Regions from separate parts of the Paenibacillus litoralis genome, predicted to be linked through region 1. Evidence: a T-box and tRNA genes for the amino acid it is inferred to sense, from the RefSeq annotation. Region 1 holds a T-box; the other regions hold tRNA genes.
The links. A T-box is a leader RNA that pairs with one kind of tRNA and senses whether it is charged. The one in region 1 lies ahead of ileS (isoleucine--tRNA ligase), so its partner is inferred to be a tRNA-Ile.
Positions count from the first base shown of each region.

Region 1 (4,007 bases):
GAGCAGCTGATCAGAGAGCGGTTTTCCGTAAGAATCCCATGGGATAAGGCGGGATTTCAATTGATCGGGGCTGCGGTGAACGGCAGGCAGGCGATCGAAATGATGGAGCAGGAGATGCCGGATCTTCTGCTTACGGATATTACGATGCCCGTGATGGACGGGCTTGCTCTCGCGGAATATGTGCGCGGCAGGTGGCCGAAGGTACGTGTCGTGTTTTTGACGGCTTACAGCGAATTCGCCTACGCCCAGAAAGCGATCATGCTCGGAGCGAAAGGGTATTTGCTAAAAGCGACGCAATCAAGCGATCAAATATTGGAGACATGCCGAACGATAGCCGAGGACATTTCCCGCGAGCTCGAGGCGGAGGAGAAGCTGACGAATCACGAGAAACGGAGATCGGAAGAGGAATGGGAGGTCAAAAGGCAGCTGATGGAGGACGTCATCGCGGGGGATGAGCGCAACGGTACGACTGATGACCAAATCGCCGCCAATACGCTCCAGCAGCAAATTATTGCGGTATCGGGAGGTCCCGGCAGCAATTTCGCCCTGTTTTCAATCGGCTGGGACTGGCATGAGGCGGTGCAAAATAAACGCATAACCGCTGCCGAAATGAACAAGCAACAGCGGGAAGCCGGCCGGGAGATCGAGAAGCTGCTTGCCGAAGGCGGCGGAGAGAAGGAACCGTTCGGCTTTTGCGTATATCCTTACCGTACGAACAGACTGCTTGTATTGCTGCATGCTCCTTATTCATATGGCGTCTCGTCGTTTCAGGCGAAGCTTCATCATTGGTCAAGCCGGTGTCTCGGCGTCTTGAAGGAGATCGTACAGGCGGGCTGCTTCTTATTTGCCGACTCGATCGTCGCTTCGCCGGAGCTGACGCTGCCGATGTTCCGGAGCAGTCAGGAGAAGCTGGCCGCTTACTTCTATAAGCAAACCGCGTTTGCTACCGCTAACGACACGATCGTTTATCAAGACTGGTCCCGGCTGTATCAGGCGGAGCTGGTGGCTCTTGCGGCCAGGGCGTTCCACGGCGGCAATGTCGAGGATTTGAAAAAGGCGGCGACGGAGCTGACGACTATGCGTCAGCCGCCTTTTTCCCCGCTCAAGCTGAAGCATGCGGCAAGAACGATTATGGAAACCGGGCCTTGGACGGATTCCGGCAGGAAGCATTCGCTCTTGTCGAAGCTTCAATGGCTCGAAACATGGTCCGATTACTGCGATTGGTGGCGGGAAGCGATTTTGCAGCTGGAGTCGTCCGGCATCGTCCGGGAGCATATGACCGTGCGCAAAGAAGTTCAGCAAATGTGCCGGATCATCCACGAGCAGTATGACCGGGATTTGCTCATAACGGATCTTGCCGCCGCCGTAGAAATGAACGCCGCCTATGCCGGCCAATTGTTCAAGCAGGAAACCGGCGAGTACGTTACCGACTATTTAAACCGCGTGCGGATGAAAAAAGCGAAGGAGCTGCTGGACCAAACCGATATGAAAGTATACGAGGTGTCCCATGCAGTCGGCATATCCGGCTACCGGTACTTTTGCAAATTATTCAAAGAGATTATCGGGTCGACGCCGACGGATTATAAAAATAAAAGCCGATAAACCGCGTTCCTTCCGGCTTGTAAGGGTCGAGTGGCGATGGTTGACATTTTATTGGGATTGGTGTAAAAATGAACTTATCCGAATGAATCGCATAAATTCATTGACGAGAACGAGTACGCTAACACCCTTGTTCCCCAGAGAGTCGGCCCCGCGCTGAAAGCCGACGTTCGAGAGTTAGCCGAATATCCTCTCCGAGAAGGAAAGCTGAAGCAAGCGAGTAAGCTGCCCCGGGATCCCGCCGTTACAAGGGACGCGCATGCTGGTGCGCAGGTTGAGGGCCGTAGGATCATAGCTAGTATGATCGCTGCGGAACAAGGGTGGTATCGCGAGAGACAATCTCGTCCCTTACGGGGCGGGATTTTTTTGTGTTTTCATTTTCTAAACGAAAGGGTGTCGCACATTATGCAAAAGGTTGACGTCAAAGAAAAAGCGAGAACCCGCGAGCTGCGGGTTCTCGAGCAGTGGAGGCTGAACGATACGTTCCGCCAATCGATCGCGAACCGCGAAGGCAAGCCGAACTTCGTCTTCTACGAAGGGCCGCCGACCGCGAACGGAAAGCCCCACATCGGGCACGTGCTCGGGCGCGTCATCAAGGATTTCATCGGTCGGTACAAAACGATGTCCGGCTACCGCGTCGTCCGCAAAGCCGGGTGGGATACGCACGGCCTTCCGGTCGAGCTTGGCGTGGAGAAGCAGCTCGGCATCTCGGGCAAGCAGGAAATCGAGAAATACGGGATCGCCGAATTCGTCGAGAAGTGCAAGGGCAGCGTATTCGAGTACGAGAAGCAGTGGCGCGAGCTGACCGAAGCGATCGGCTACTGGACCGACATGGACAACCCCTATGTGACGCTAACGAACGATTATATCGAGAGCGTCTGGCATTTGCTGTCCGAAATTCACGGCAAAGGCCTGCTGTACAAAGGGCATCGGGTCAGTCCGTACTGCCCGGATTGCCAGACGACGCTCAGCTCGCACGAAGTGGCGCAAGGCTACGAGGACGTCAAGGATTTGAGCGCGACCGTCAAATTCAGAAGCAAACGCGGGAACGAAGTGTTCCTCGCATGGACGACGACGCCGTGGACGCTTCCGGCCAACGTGGCGTTAGCCGTGAACAAGGACATCGATTACGTCAAGGTGAAACAGAACGGCGAGGTTTATGTCGTCGCGAAAAACCTTGCAGAGAAGGTGTTCAAGGATGATTACGAAATCCTTTCCGCCCATAAAGGCGCGGAGTTCGTAGGTACGCCGTACGAGCCGCCTTTCGGCTACATCAATGCAAACAAAGGGTTTATCGTCGTAGACGCCGACTATGTCAGCGATACGAGCGGTACCGGTATCGTGCATACGGCACCGGCTCACGGGGAGGACGACTATCGCACGACCCGCCAGCATGAACTGGATTTCGTGAACGTCGTCAACCTGGCGGGGCGTTATACCGATCAGATCACGGAATTCGCCGGACGCTTCGTCAAGGATTGCGATGTGGATATCGTCAAAACCTTATCCGAGCGCGGCCTGCTCTTCTCGAAGGAGCGCTACGAGCACAGCTATCCGTTCTGCTGGCGCTGCAAATCGCCGCTGCTCTACTACGCGATGGAAAGCTGGTTTATCAAAACGACCGCGGTCAAGGAGCAGCTCATCGAGAACAACAGCCAAATCGACTGGTATCCGTCCCACATCCGCGAAGGCCGTTTCGGCAAGTTCCTCGAGGAACTCGTCGATTGGAACATCAGCCGCAACCGGTACTGGGGGACGCCGCTTAACGTTTGGCTGTGCCGGGATTGCGGCTGCGAATACGCGCCGGGCAGCTTCAAGGCGCTGCAGGAAAGAGCGGAGCAGCCGATCGACGAAAGCCTGGAGCTGCATAAGCCGTACGTGGATGAAGTGAAGCTGCGCTGCTCGTGCGGCGGCACGATGGATCGGACGCCGGAGGTGATCGACGTATGGTTCGACAGCGGCTCGATGCCGTTCGCGCAATACCATTACCCGTTCGGCGACGAGAAGCTTTTCCAGGAACAGTACCCGGCCGACATCATCTGCGAAGGCATCGACCAAACGAGAGGCTGGTTTTTCAGCTTGCTTGCCGTCTCCACGCTGTTTAACGGCAAATCGCCTTATAAAGCCGTTATTTCGACCGGACACGTTCTGGACGAGAACGGGCAGAAGATGTCCAAGAGCAAGGGCAACGTCATCGATCCGTGGGAAATCATCGACGAATTCGGCACGGATGCGTTCCGCTGGGCGCTTCTGTCCGACAGCGCGCCGTGGAACAGCAAACGGTTCTCCAAGCAGATCGTGGCCGAGGCCAAGTCGAAGGTGATCGATACGATCCATAACACGCATGCTTTCTATGCTTTGTATGCGACGATCGACGGCTACAAGCCTGAAGAGCATCCGGCGCAAGC
Region 1 covers NZ_CP176395.1:6,812,859-6,816,865, reverse strand. The annotation lists gene ACKGJP_RS28735 (response regulator) at 1-1,602, shown strand, start outside; T-box leader at 1,694-1,951, shown strand; gene ileS (isoleucine--tRNA ligase) at 2,005-4,007, shown strand, end outside.

Region 2 (4,007 bases), 1.3 Mb from region 1:
CTGCCGACGCCGCAGCTTCGCGAACAGCTGAAACGTTCTGCCGAACAGCTAAGAGCGGTGCACTATGGCAAACTGGTCCCTTGGGAGCAAGCGAAGCAGATCGTCGCCAAAAAAGATATCGTCACCGTCGTGGATCTCGAGACGGGACTTCGTTTCCGCGCCCAGCGAAGAGCCGGCAGCAGCCATGCGGACGTTCAGCCCGTCACGAAGGAAGATACGCGGATCATGAAGCAAATCTATGGGGGTGCCTGGAGCTGGAATCGCCGGGCCATACTCGTCTTGAAGGACCGCGAGCGGATCGCCGGATCGATGCACGGGATGCCGCACGGCGGAGACGGAATTCCCGACAACGAGTTCAGCGGACATTTTTGCATTCATTTTCAAAACAGCGTCACGCACGGTTCAGGCAGTCTCGATCCCGCGCATCAATTAATGGTGATGAAAGCGGCAGGCATGTTGCGCACATACTTGGCCGAACGAAGTCCTTATGAGCTTGTTGATCTGTTTATGAGCGCACTGAACCAGCATGACCGGCATACCGCTTCCTTGATGCTGGCGCCCGAAGCCCGAGATCGGTTTAGCGCCGAAGGGAATGACGATCCATCCATCGAGTCGATTCACCGTTTGACGCCGCCTGTGCGATCAGCGGACAGCTCCGCTCTCGTTGATCTCGAAATACCGATAAAAACGGTCGTTACCCTGCATAACCGGCAGAAAGTCAAGCGTACGCTACGTTTTATCCTGAAACGCAAGGCTGTGAATGAAGCGTGGAAAATCGAACGGATTGACAATATACCTGATTGATGTACGATGGAAGCAGGCAATAGGTCACTTGAAGGAAATGGGATGTCGTGAGAGAAATTATGCGGGAGGCGGTTCGTCTTGGAATTCAATGAAATGCGTTATGCCAATATGCCCTACCGGCAGTGCGGCAAATGGGGCTTGAAGCTTCCTGTCATTTCACTAGGAGGCTGGCAAACGGTCGGCGGCTACGAAGCGGAGAAGGAAGCGAAGCGCTGTTTTTATGCGGCTTTTAACGCAGGCATTACCCACTTCGATTTTGCGAACAACTACGGTACGCCGCCGGGGAACGGGGAAATCATCGGAGGCAAAATCCTGAAGCATTTGCCGCGGGACGAAATTATTATTTCCAGCAAAGCAAGCTATCTGATGTGGCCGGGACCTTATGGCGAATGGGGCAGCCGCAAGTCGATCATCGCATCTTGCGATCAAAGCCTAAAGCGGATGGGCGTCGACTATTTCGATATTTTTTACATACACCGCTTTGATCCGAATACGCCGCTCGAAGAAACGCACGGCGCCCTGGAAACGCTTATTCAGCAAGGTAAAGTGCTGTACGGCGGCGTGTCCAACTACTCGCCCGAAACTACGGAAGCGAGCATCAAGCTTAAGGATAAGAAAAACTGGTTTCCCCTCACGATCCACCAGCCCGTCTATAATCTGCTTCGGCGCGAAATGGAAGACGGCCTGCTCAAAAGCGCAGCCAAGCACGGCTACGGCTTAATTGCTTTCAGCCCGCTTGCGCAAGGCCTGCTTACCGACAAATATTTGGAGGGCGTGCCTAAAGAATCCCGCTTCGGCAAGCAAGGCAAGGAGCAAATCGACGATTTGCAGCTGCGTAAAATTAAAGCCTTTCATGAGCTAGCGGCAGAGCGCGATCAATCGCTAGCCCAAATGTCGCTGGCGTGGATTTTAAGGCATAAGGAAGTTACCTCCGTCCTTACCGCCGTCTCGAAGCTTAGTCAGCTGGAAGACAGTTTGAAGACCTTGCAAAACTTATCGTTCACGGCGGATGAGCTTGCCCGTATCGATGATATTAGCGGCTGGAACGAATAGTTTTGTTTCCAAGGAGGCGTCTTTTGATGCCGTGCGTTTGCCGAGACGATGAGCAATCAGCGGAGATCACCTTTCTGAATCGTTCAAATAAACCTTCTTTCGTCGTGAAGACGCGAGAAGGTTTTTGCGTTTACACGGGGCGAAATATTGGTAACAAACCGAAAAATTGGATATCCTAGTAACGAACAAATAAAGCGAGGTGCGATCATGAACTGGGTATACTGGTCCAAGCTGTATGACAGCAAATTTCAGGCAGGCTGTCTTGCGAAGCGAATGGAAGAGGATTGGTGGATTTACGGCTATGAGTGCCCCAACTCGGTTGAAGTCTATAAATCGCGAAAAGGACGATTCGGCGTCCGTTATTTGTTATAAAGTGTATGTAAATTTTATTCTTGACTTTCTCTTTGAGAATGTTGTATAGTTATTTTTGCCGCTAACAACCAAGTAGTCGGTACGAATGGCGCGGGGTGGAGCAGCCCGGTAGCTCGTCGGGCTCATAACCCGAAGGCCGCAGGTTCAAATCCTGCCCCCGCAACCAAAATTTCCTACATAAGGGCCCTTAGCTCAGTTGGTTAGAGCGGTCGGCTCATAACCGATTGGTCGGGGGTTCGAGTCCCTCAGGGCCCACCATCAGTGTGGAAATGCCTTCAAAAGATAAACACCTTTATCGCTAGGTTGCGAGAAAGGTGTTTTTTAGTGCTTTTCAAGTCCGCCTCTCGGACTCCTCTAGGCGCCATGCTTCAGCCCGCGCTTGCTTCACTTCCGGGTTCGCCTAATGCCGCCTCACGCTCTTCCTTATCCCGCTGCTTATGGGCAATTCTGCTGGATGCCGACGCCGCGATGCTGGCTACAAGATCGTCCAAAAACGTGTGTACGCCGTTCCCGACCTTCGTATCGAGGGTTTGAATGATACCGATTTTATGCTTATCGAGATGCCCGAACGTCGTTACCGCAATACTGCCATAGCCGAGAACGGAACCCAGTGCAAGCGTTTCGTCGCAACCGAACAAACCTTCGTCGCTCTCTACGAGAGATTGAAGCGGCTCGGACAGCATATTTTTCTCCGCCAGTATATCGAGTTCGATTCCCACAAGGAGTGCATGCTGCAGTTCTCTCTTCTCGAGTACGGCATTCACGCTTTCAATACAGGATTCCAGCTTCAGATGGGGGTTGTAAGGGGATTGCATTTGAAACACGATATGAGCGATGTCTTCGATCGCCACGCCTCGTTCGCTTAATTTTCGAAGGACCGCCGATTTTACCTCGTTGCTGTGCACTTTGCGTTTCATCCCAATCTCCCCTTTCGAAAGACGTACCACCATCATATCATATTTCAAAACGGATCGAATCAAAATAATGTTCGATCGCCTTCGCAAAATCACGGCCCTGCTCCGCTTCCAGGCCCGCTTCGACAAGCTCGCGGTCAAGCGCAGGGGCAAGCTTCATCGCCTGCTTCATGTGGGCCAGCGAGGCCGGGACATCCGCCTTGTGCAGGGTAAACCAGCCGAGCTGCTGGTAGGTGCGCGAGAGCGCTTCCGGTTTAGCCCGGTCGCTTTGCTGCTTCCGTAATATTTCTTCGGCACGGTCGATCGCATCCTGAATAAAGCCTTGCCCGAACCGGCATTCCGCGATTAGCAGAGATACGTCTGCTTTCGAGAAATCGCTCTGCCCGTCTGCGCCTTCATGATGGCGCGCTCTCCACAGCAAATCTTCCGCTTCGTCATAGTTAAGCTGCTCCATCTTCCGATAAGCGAGTTCGATCATCGCCCGAAAAACAGATTGCGCCTGTCCCGGCTGAGCGCTGTCCCCCATACGGACGATGCTGCCCAGCAGCAGCTCTCCTTCCTTATCCTGACCGGATTCGAGCAGTGCGGCTGCGACTGCAAGCCTTGCATCCGGCTGATGTTTTGCCAAATCGATCAACAATGCGTCTTCTTGCGAAAACCAAGGTCTAATTGTCTGCAGCAGTTCGACGATGCGAGCGTCAACCGTATCGTTCATCTCAAATCCCCGCTTTCTCCGGTTCCATTGCCTGTTTTCCGTTAGATCGAGCTTAGTTACGCTTGCTGTAAACTATTCTCATCATAACATAAAAGGTTATGATCTTACTCTATCCAGAACAAAAGCATCCCCATCCGCTTGGTAAGCGA
Region 2 covers NZ_CP176395.1:5,500,511-5,504,517, forward strand. The annotation lists gene ACKGJP_RS23335 (hypothetical protein) at 1-804, shown strand, start outside; gene ACKGJP_RS23340 (aldo/keto reductase) at 883-1,857, shown strand; gene ACKGJP_RS23345 (hypothetical protein) at 2,065-2,229, shown strand; tRNA gene ACKGJP_RS23350 (tRNA-Met) at 2,319-2,395, shown strand; tRNA gene ACKGJP_RS23355 (tRNA-Ile) at 2,411-2,487, shown strand; gene ACKGJP_RS23360 (phosphatidylglycerophosphatase A) at 2,598-3,146, opposite strand; gene ACKGJP_RS23365 (hypothetical protein) at 3,184-3,858, opposite strand.
Region 2: it encodes a tRNA-Ile, which carries the amino acid that the T-box ahead of ileS (isoleucine--tRNA ligase) is inferred to sense. The anticodon was not compared.

Region 3 (4,007 bases), 1.6 Mb from region 1:
TCGTGCGGGTCAGAATTTACCTGACAAGGAATTTCGCTACCTTAGGACCGTTATAGTTACGGCCGCCGTTTACTGGGGCTTCGGTTCACAGCTTCGGGTTACCCCTAACCGCTCCCCTTAACCTTCCAGCACCGGGCAGGCGTCAGCCCGTATACTTCGCCTTGCGGCTTCGCACAGACCTGTGTTTTTGCTAAACAGTCGCTTGGGCCTTTTCACTGCGGCCCCCTCGGGCTATTCACCCTACCGAGGCACCCCTTCTCCCGAAGTTACGGGGTCATTTTGCCGAGTTCCTTAACGAGAGTTCTTCCGCGCGCCTTAGCATGCTCTGCTCGCCTACCTGTGTCGGTTTGCGGTACGGGCACCTTCGCCTCACTAGAGGCTTTTCTTGGCAGCATGAGTACAAGACCTTCGGTACTTTCGAAATTTCCCTCCCCATCACAGCCCAGCCTTCACGATGTGCGGATTTGCCTACACATCAGCCTCACTGCTTGGACAGACACTTCCATCCGTCTGCGTCCTTGCCCTTCTGCGTCACCCCGTCGTTCAAACGGCTACGGTGGTACAGGAATATCAACCTGTTGTCCTTCGACTACGCCTTTCGGCCTCGCCTTAGGTCCCGACTTACCCTGAGCGGACGAGCCTTCCTCAGGAACCCTTAGGCTTTCGGCGGACAAGATTCTCACTTGTCTTTTCGTTACTCATACCGGCATTCTCACTTGTGTACTGTCCAGCCGTCCTTACGATCGACCTTCAACCTATACACAACGCTCCCCTACCCAACAACATTGCTGCTGTAGCCATAGCTTCGGTGGCGTGTTTAGCCCCGTTACATTTTCGGCGCAGAGTCACTCGACCAGTGAGCTATTACGCACTCTTTAAATGGTGGCTGCTTCTAAGCCAACATCCTGGTTGTCTTTGCAACTCCACATCCTTTCCCACTTAACACACACTTGGGGACCTTAGCTGATGGTCTGGGCTGTTTCCCTCTTGACAATGGATCTTAGCACTCACTGTCTGACTCCCGGACAGAAGTATGTGGCATTCAGAGTTTGACTGGACTTGGTAACCCTTGGCGGGCCCCGCACCCAATCAGTGCTTTACCTCCACTACTCTCATTCCGAGGCTAGCCCTAAAGCTATTTCGGGGAGAACCAGCTATCTCCGAGTTCGATTGGAATTTCTCCGCTACCCCCACCTCATCCCCGAATTTTTCAACATTCGTGGGTTCGGGCCTCCAGTGCGTGTTACCGCACCTTCACCCTGGACAGGGGTAGATCACACGGTTTCGGGTCTACGACCACGCACTCATTCGCCCTATTCAGACTCGCTTTCGCTGCGGCTCCGCCTCTTCAGCTTAACCTTGCACGTGAACGTAACTCGCCGGTTCATTCTACAAAAGGCACGCCATCACCCATTAACGGGCTCTGACTTCTTGTAAGCACACGGTTTCAGGTTCTATTTCACTCCGCTCCCGCGGTTCTTTTCACCTTTCCCTCACGGTACTGCTTCGCTATCGGTCGCTAGGGAGTATTTAGCCTTGGCAGATGGTCCTGCCGGATTCATACGGGGTTTCACGTGCCCCGCACTACTCGGGATCCGTCTAGGGATACGTTCGTTTTGAGCTACAGGGCTGTTACCTGCTATGGCGAGCCTTTCCAGACCGCTTCACCTAACGAACTTTTCCCATGTTGACGTCCCACAACCCCAAGGAGCAAGCTCCTTGGTTTGGGCTAATCCGCGTTCGCTCGCCGCTACTGACGGAATCACTATTGTTTTCTTTTCCTCCAGGTACTTAGATGTTTCAGTTCCCTGGGTATGCCTCTACATCACCTATGTATTCAGTGATGAGTACACGCGCATTACCACGTGCGGGTTCCCCCATTCGGACATCCCCGGATCGACGCCTGCTTACGGCTCCCCGAGGCATTTCGTTGTTCGCCACGTCCTTCATCGGCTCCTAGCGCCTAGGCATCCTCCGTGTGCTCTTAGTAGCTTAACCAATGATCTCTCTCGAGATCGCTACAAAAAACTAAGGATGTTTTGCATTGCTTCGCTATCTAGTTTTCAAGGAACAAACGTTCATTATCTCTTACCGCCTCAAAAGCGGCGAGATCTAATGTAACACATCTCTTCGACTCTTTGCAAGTGGTTTTTTTAACCATTTTCTGGAGTCTGTTTGGTGGAGCCAAGCGGGATCGAACCGCTGACCTCCTGCTTGCAAGGCAGGCGCTCTCCCAGCTGAGCTATGGCCCCAAATTCCCCACAAAGTGACGTTATCCTTCGAAGCTTATTCCGAGTACTTTCCGGGGAGCCCCAAACGATCACTTTATAAAAGGTAATTGGTGGGCCCTAGTGGACTCGAACCACCGACCTCACCCTTATCAGGGGTGCGCTCTAACCAGCTGAGCTAAGGGCCCAAGGATAAACGTTTCCTTACCCGACTGGGTAAAAGGCGTTTACCGGGATACCGAGTCATCAACGAAGCATACGCTCGCCGAGGTCTCGAAAAAAGCCCACAATAGTGGGCTCGCTTGGCAACGTCCTACTCTCCCAGATCCCTGCGGATCAAGTACCCTTGGCGCTGGAGGGCTTAACGGTCGTGTTCGGGATGGGTACGCGTGGTTCCCCTCCGCCATCGTCACCAAACGATTTGCGTTTACCAAAGAAAGAGCATTGCCCTTTCAAAACTGAACATGAGCGAGTAAAACCAGCTTATTGATCCGACAGCCTACAGCCATCATGATCTCCATAGAAAGGAGGTGATCCAGCCGCACCTTCCGATACGGCTACCTTGTTACGACTTCACCCCAATCATCTACCCCACCTTCGGCGGCTGGCTCCTTGCGGTTACCTCACCGACTTCGGGTGTTGTAAACTCTCGTGGTGTGACGGGCGGTGTGTACAAGACCCGGGAACGTATTCACCGCGGCATGCTGATCCGCGATTACTAGCAATTCCGACTTCATGCAGGCGAGTTGCAGCCTGCAATCCGAACTGAGACCGGCTTTTTAGGATTCGCTCCACCTCGCGGTTTCGCAGCCCGTTGTACCGGCCATTGTAGTACGTGTGTAGCCCAGGTCATAAGGGGCATGATGATTTGACGTCATCCCCACCTTCCTCCGGTTTGTCACCGGCAGTCATCCTAGAGTGCCCAACTTAATGCTGGCAACTAAGATCAAGGGTTGCGCTCGTTGCGGGACTTAACCCAACATCTCACGACACGAGCTGACGACAACCATGCACCACCTGTCTTGGATGTCCCGAAGGAGGGCGCTATCTCTAACGCTTGCATCCAGATGTCAAGACCTGGTAAGGTTCTTCGCGTTGCTTCGAATTAAACCACATACTCCACTGCTTGTGCGGGTCCCCGTCAATTCCTTTGAGTTTCACTCTTGCGAGCGTACTCCCCAGGCGGCATGCTTAATGTGTTTACTTCGGCACCAAGGGTATCGAAACCCCTAACACCTAGCATGCATCGTTTACGGCGTGGACTACCAGGGTATCTAATCCTGTTTGCTCCCCACGCTTTCGCGCCTCAGCGTCAGTTATAGGCCAGAAAGTCGCCTTCGCCACTGGTGTTCCTCCACATCTCTACGCATTTCACCGCTACACGTGGAATTCCACTTTCCTCTCCTACACTCCAGTTGCCCAGTTTCCAATGCGACCCAAGGTTGAGCCCTGGGTTTAAACATCAGACTTAAACAACCGCCTGCGCGCGCTTTACGCCCAATAATTCCGGACAACGCTTGCCCCCTACGTATTACCGCGGCTGCTGGCACGTAGTTAGCCGGGGCTTTCTTCTCAGGTACCGTCAAATGAAGAGCAGTTACTCTCCTCACCCTTCTTCCCTGGCAACAGAGTTTTACGATCCGAAAACCTTCATCACTCACGCGGCGTTGCTCGGTCAGACTTTCGTCCATTGCCGAAGATTCCCTACTGCTGCCTCCCGTAGGAGTCTGGGCCGTGTCTCAGTCCCAGTGTGGCCGTTCACCCTCTCAGGTCGGCTAC
Region 3 covers NZ_CP176395.1:8,402,139-8,406,145, forward strand. The annotation lists rRNA gene ACKGJP_RS35315 (23S ribosomal RNA) at 1-1,998, opposite strand, end outside; tRNA gene ACKGJP_RS35320 (tRNA-Ala) at 2,177-2,252, opposite strand; tRNA gene ACKGJP_RS35325 (tRNA-Ile) at 2,340-2,416, opposite strand; rRNA gene rrf (5S ribosomal RNA) at 2,529-2,645, opposite strand; rRNA gene ACKGJP_RS35335 (16S ribosomal RNA) at 2,752-4,007, opposite strand, start outside.
Region 3: it encodes a tRNA-Ile, which carries the amino acid that the T-box ahead of ileS (isoleucine--tRNA ligase) is inferred to sense. The anticodon was not compared.

Region 4 (4,007 bases), 2.2 Mb from region 1:
ATGGTGGCTGCTTCTAAGCCAACATCCTGGTTGTCTTTGCAACTCCACATCCTTTCCCACTTAACACACACTTGGGGACCTTAGCTGATGGTCTGGGCTGTTTCCCTCTTGACAATGGATCTTAGCACTCACTGTCTGACTCCCGGACAGAAGTATGTGGCATTCAGAGTTTGACTGGACTTGGTAACCCTTGGCGGGCCCCGCACCCAATCAGTGCTTTACCTCCACTACTCTCATTCCGAGGCTAGCCCTAAAGCTATTTCGGGGAGAACCAGCTATCTCCGAGTTCGATTGGAATTTCTCCGCTACCCCCACCTCATCCCCGAATTTTTCAACATTCGTGGGTTCGGGCCTCCAGTGCGTGTTACCGCACCTTCACCCTGGACAGGGGTAGATCACACGGTTTCGGGTCTACGACCACGTACTCATTCGCCCTATTCAGACTCGCTTTCGCTGCGGCTCCGCCTCTTCAGCTTAACCTTGCACGTGAACGTAACTCGCCGGTTCATTCTACAAAAGGCACGCCATCACCCATTAACGGGCTCTGACTTCTTGTAAGCACACGGTTTCAGGTTCTATTTCACTCCGCTCCCGCGGTTCTTTTCACCTTTCCCTCACGGTACTGCTTCGCTATCGGTCGCTAGGGAGTATTTAGCCTTGGCAGATGGTCCTGCCGGATTCATACGGGGTTTCACGTGCCCCGCACTACTCGGGATCCGTCTAGGGATACGTTCGTTTTGAGCTACAGGGCTGTTACCTGCTATGGCGAGCCTTTCCAGACCGCTTCACCTAACGAACTTTTCCCACATTGACGTCCCACAACCCCAAGGAGCAAGCTCCTTGGTTTGGGCTAATCCGCGTTCGCTCGCCGCTACTGACGGAATCACTATTGTTTTCTTTTCCTCCAGGTACTTAGATGTTTCAGTTCCCTGGGTATGCCTCCGATACAGCTATGTATTCACTGTATGGTACACGCGCATTACCACGTGCGGGTTCCCCCATTCGGACATCCCCGGATCGACGCCTGCTTACGGCTCCCCGAGGCATTTCGTTGTTCGCCACGTCCTTCATCGGCTCCTAGCGCCTAGGCATCCTCCGTGTGCTCTTAGTAGCTTAACCAATGATCTCTCTCGAGATCGCTACAAAAAAACTAAGGATGTTTTGCATTGCTTCGCTATCTAGTTTTCAAGGAACAAACGTCACCGCCTCAAAAGCGGCGAGATCTAATGTAACACATCTCTTCGACTCTTTGCAAGTGGTTTTTTTTAACCATTTTCTGGAGTCTGTTTGGTGGAGCCAAGCGGGATCGAACCGCTGACCTCCTGCTTGCAAGGCAGGCGCTCTCCCAGCTGAGCTATGGCCCCAAATTCCCCACAAAGTGACGTTATCCTTCGAAGCTTATTCCGAGTACTTTCCGGGGAGCCCCAAACGATCACTTTATAAAAGGTAATTGGTGGGCCCTAGTGGACTCGAACCACCGACCTCACCCTTATCAGGGGTGCGCTCTAACCAGCTGAGCTAAGGGCCCGAAAAAAGCCCACAATAGTGGGCTCGCTTGGCAACGTCCTACTCTCCCAGATCCCTGCGGATCAAGTACCCTTGGCGCTGGAGGGCTTAACGGTCGTGTTCGGGATGGGTACGCGTGGTTCCCCTCCGCCATCGTCACCAAACGATTTGCGTTTACCAAAGAAAGAGCATTGCCCTTTCAAAACTGAACATGAGCGAGTAAAACCAGCTTATTGATCCGACAGCCTACAGCCATCATGATCTCCATAGAAAGGAGGTGATCCAGCCGCACCTTCCGATACGGCTACCTTGTTACGACTTCACCCCAATCATCTACCCCACCTTCGGCGGCTGGCTCCTTGCGGTTACCTCACCGACTTCGGGTGTTGTAAACTCTCGTGGTGTGACGGGCGGTGTGTACAAGACCCGGGAACGTATTCACCGCGGCATGCTGATCCGCGATTACTAGCAATTCCGACTTCATGCAGGCGAGTTGCAGCCTGCAATCCGAACTGAGACCGGCTTTTTAGGATTCGCTCCACCTCGCGGTTTCGCAGCCCGTTGTACCGGCCATTGTAGTACGTGTGTAGCCCAGGTCATAAGGGGCATGATGATTTGACGTCATCCCCACCTTCCTCCGGTTTGTCACCGGCAGTCATCCTAGAGTGCCCAACTTAATGCTGGCAACTAAGATCAAGGGTTGCGCTCGTTGCGGGACTTAACCCAACATCTCACGACACGAGCTGACGACAACCATGCACCACCTGTCTTGGATGTCCCGAAGGAGGGCGCTATCTCTAACGCTTGCATCCAGATGTCAAGACCTGGTAAGGTTCTTCGCGTTGCTTCGAATTAAACCACATACTCCACTGCTTGTGCGGGTCCCCGTCAATTCCTTTGAGTTTCACTCTTGCGAGCGTACTCCCCAGGCGGCATGCTTAATGTGTTTACTTCGGCACCAAGGGTATCGAAACCCCTAACACCTAGCATGCATCGTTTACGGCGTGGACTACCAGGGTATCTAATCCTGTTTGCTCCCCACGCTTTCGCGCCTCAGCGTCAGTTATAGGCCAGAAAGTCGCCTTCGCCACTGGTGTTCCTCCACATCTCTACGCATTTCACCGCTACACGTGGAATTCCACTTTCCTCTCCTACACTCCAGTTGCCCAGTTTCCAATGCGACCCAAGGTTGAGCCCTGGGTTTAAACATCAGACTTAAACAACCGCCTGCGCGCGCTTTACGCCCAATAATTCCGGACAACGCTTGCCCCCTACGTATTACCGCGGCTGCTGGCACGTAGTTAGCCGGGGCTTTCTTCTCAGGTACCGTCAAATGAAGAGCAGTTACTCTCCTCACCCTTCTTCCCTGGCAACAGAGTTTTACGATCCGAAAACCTTCATCACTCACGCGGCGTTGCTCGGTCAGACTTTCGTCCATTGCCGAAGATTCCCTACTGCTGCCTCCCGTAGGAGTCTGGGCCGTGTCTCAGTCCCAGTGTGGCCGTTCACCCTCTCAGGTCGGCTACGCATCGTCGCCTTGGTGAGCCGTTACCTCACCAACTAGCTAATGCGCCGCAGGCCCATCTGTAAGTGACAGCTTGCACCGTCTTTCCTGATCTCTCCAGGTGGAGAAACCAACTATCCGGTCTTAGCACACGTTTCCGTGAGTTATCCCGGTCTTACAGGCAGGTTGCCTACGTGTTACTCACCCGTCCGCCGCTAACCTTTCCCGAAGGAAAGATCCGCTCGACTTGCATGTATTAGGCACGCCGCCAGCGTTCGTCCTGAGCCAGGATCAAACTCTCCATAAAAGTTGAAGCCGAGGCTTCGTTTTATTTCGATATTGACATGCTCATGCGATTTGTTGCTTTGTTTTGCTGGCTTTATTCGCTCATTGTTCAGTTTTCAAAGGACAATTTCGATGGTTACAGTCAAGCTTTCTAAGTAAGCTAGCTTGTCTATCGCCTCAAAAGCGACTTTTATACTATAACACATTCGACTTTCACATTGCAAGCACTTTTTTTCGACCGTTTCGTTCGTCGCCTTGCGGCAGCGGCCTCACGGCTTCTTGCGTTTGCTCTGTTACTTGTCCGCCTCAGAAGCGGCAAGAAGTAATGTATCACATACCGCCTGCCGATTGCAAGCTTTTTTGAAAAATAATTAATACGCATCATTATACACAAAGCGACGGACTGTTAAAAACATACAAGGATAAACGGCTTCGCCGTCCTTTTAGGGACAAGCGCGTTTACCGAAATTTAGAGCGACTTCCGCGACATGCTGTCTGATAAATCGAAAAAGAGCGCCGCAGCAGGTGCGACGCTCCTTAATGTCCATCTCTTAATCGATCTGCTTGTCGCGCATAAGCGGGAACAGCAGAACGTCGCGAATCGACGGCGCATTCGTAAGCAGCATGACCAAGCGGTCGATCCCGATTCCGAGACCGCCTGTCGGCGGCATGCCGTATTCAAGCGCACGAATAAAATCGTCGTCCATCTCAT
Region 4 covers NZ_CP176395.1:318,110-322,116, reverse strand. The annotation lists rRNA gene ACKGJP_RS01385 (23S ribosomal RNA) at 1-1,119, opposite strand, end outside; tRNA gene ACKGJP_RS01380 (tRNA-Ala) at 1,289-1,364, opposite strand; tRNA gene ACKGJP_RS01375 (tRNA-Ile) at 1,452-1,528, opposite strand; rRNA gene rrf (5S ribosomal RNA) at 1,554-1,670, opposite strand; rRNA gene ACKGJP_RS01365 (16S ribosomal RNA) at 1,777-3,317, opposite strand; gene lysS (lysine--tRNA ligase) at 3,847-4,007, opposite strand, start outside.
Region 4: it encodes a tRNA-Ile, which carries the amino acid that the T-box ahead of ileS (isoleucine--tRNA ligase) is inferred to sense. The anticodon was not compared.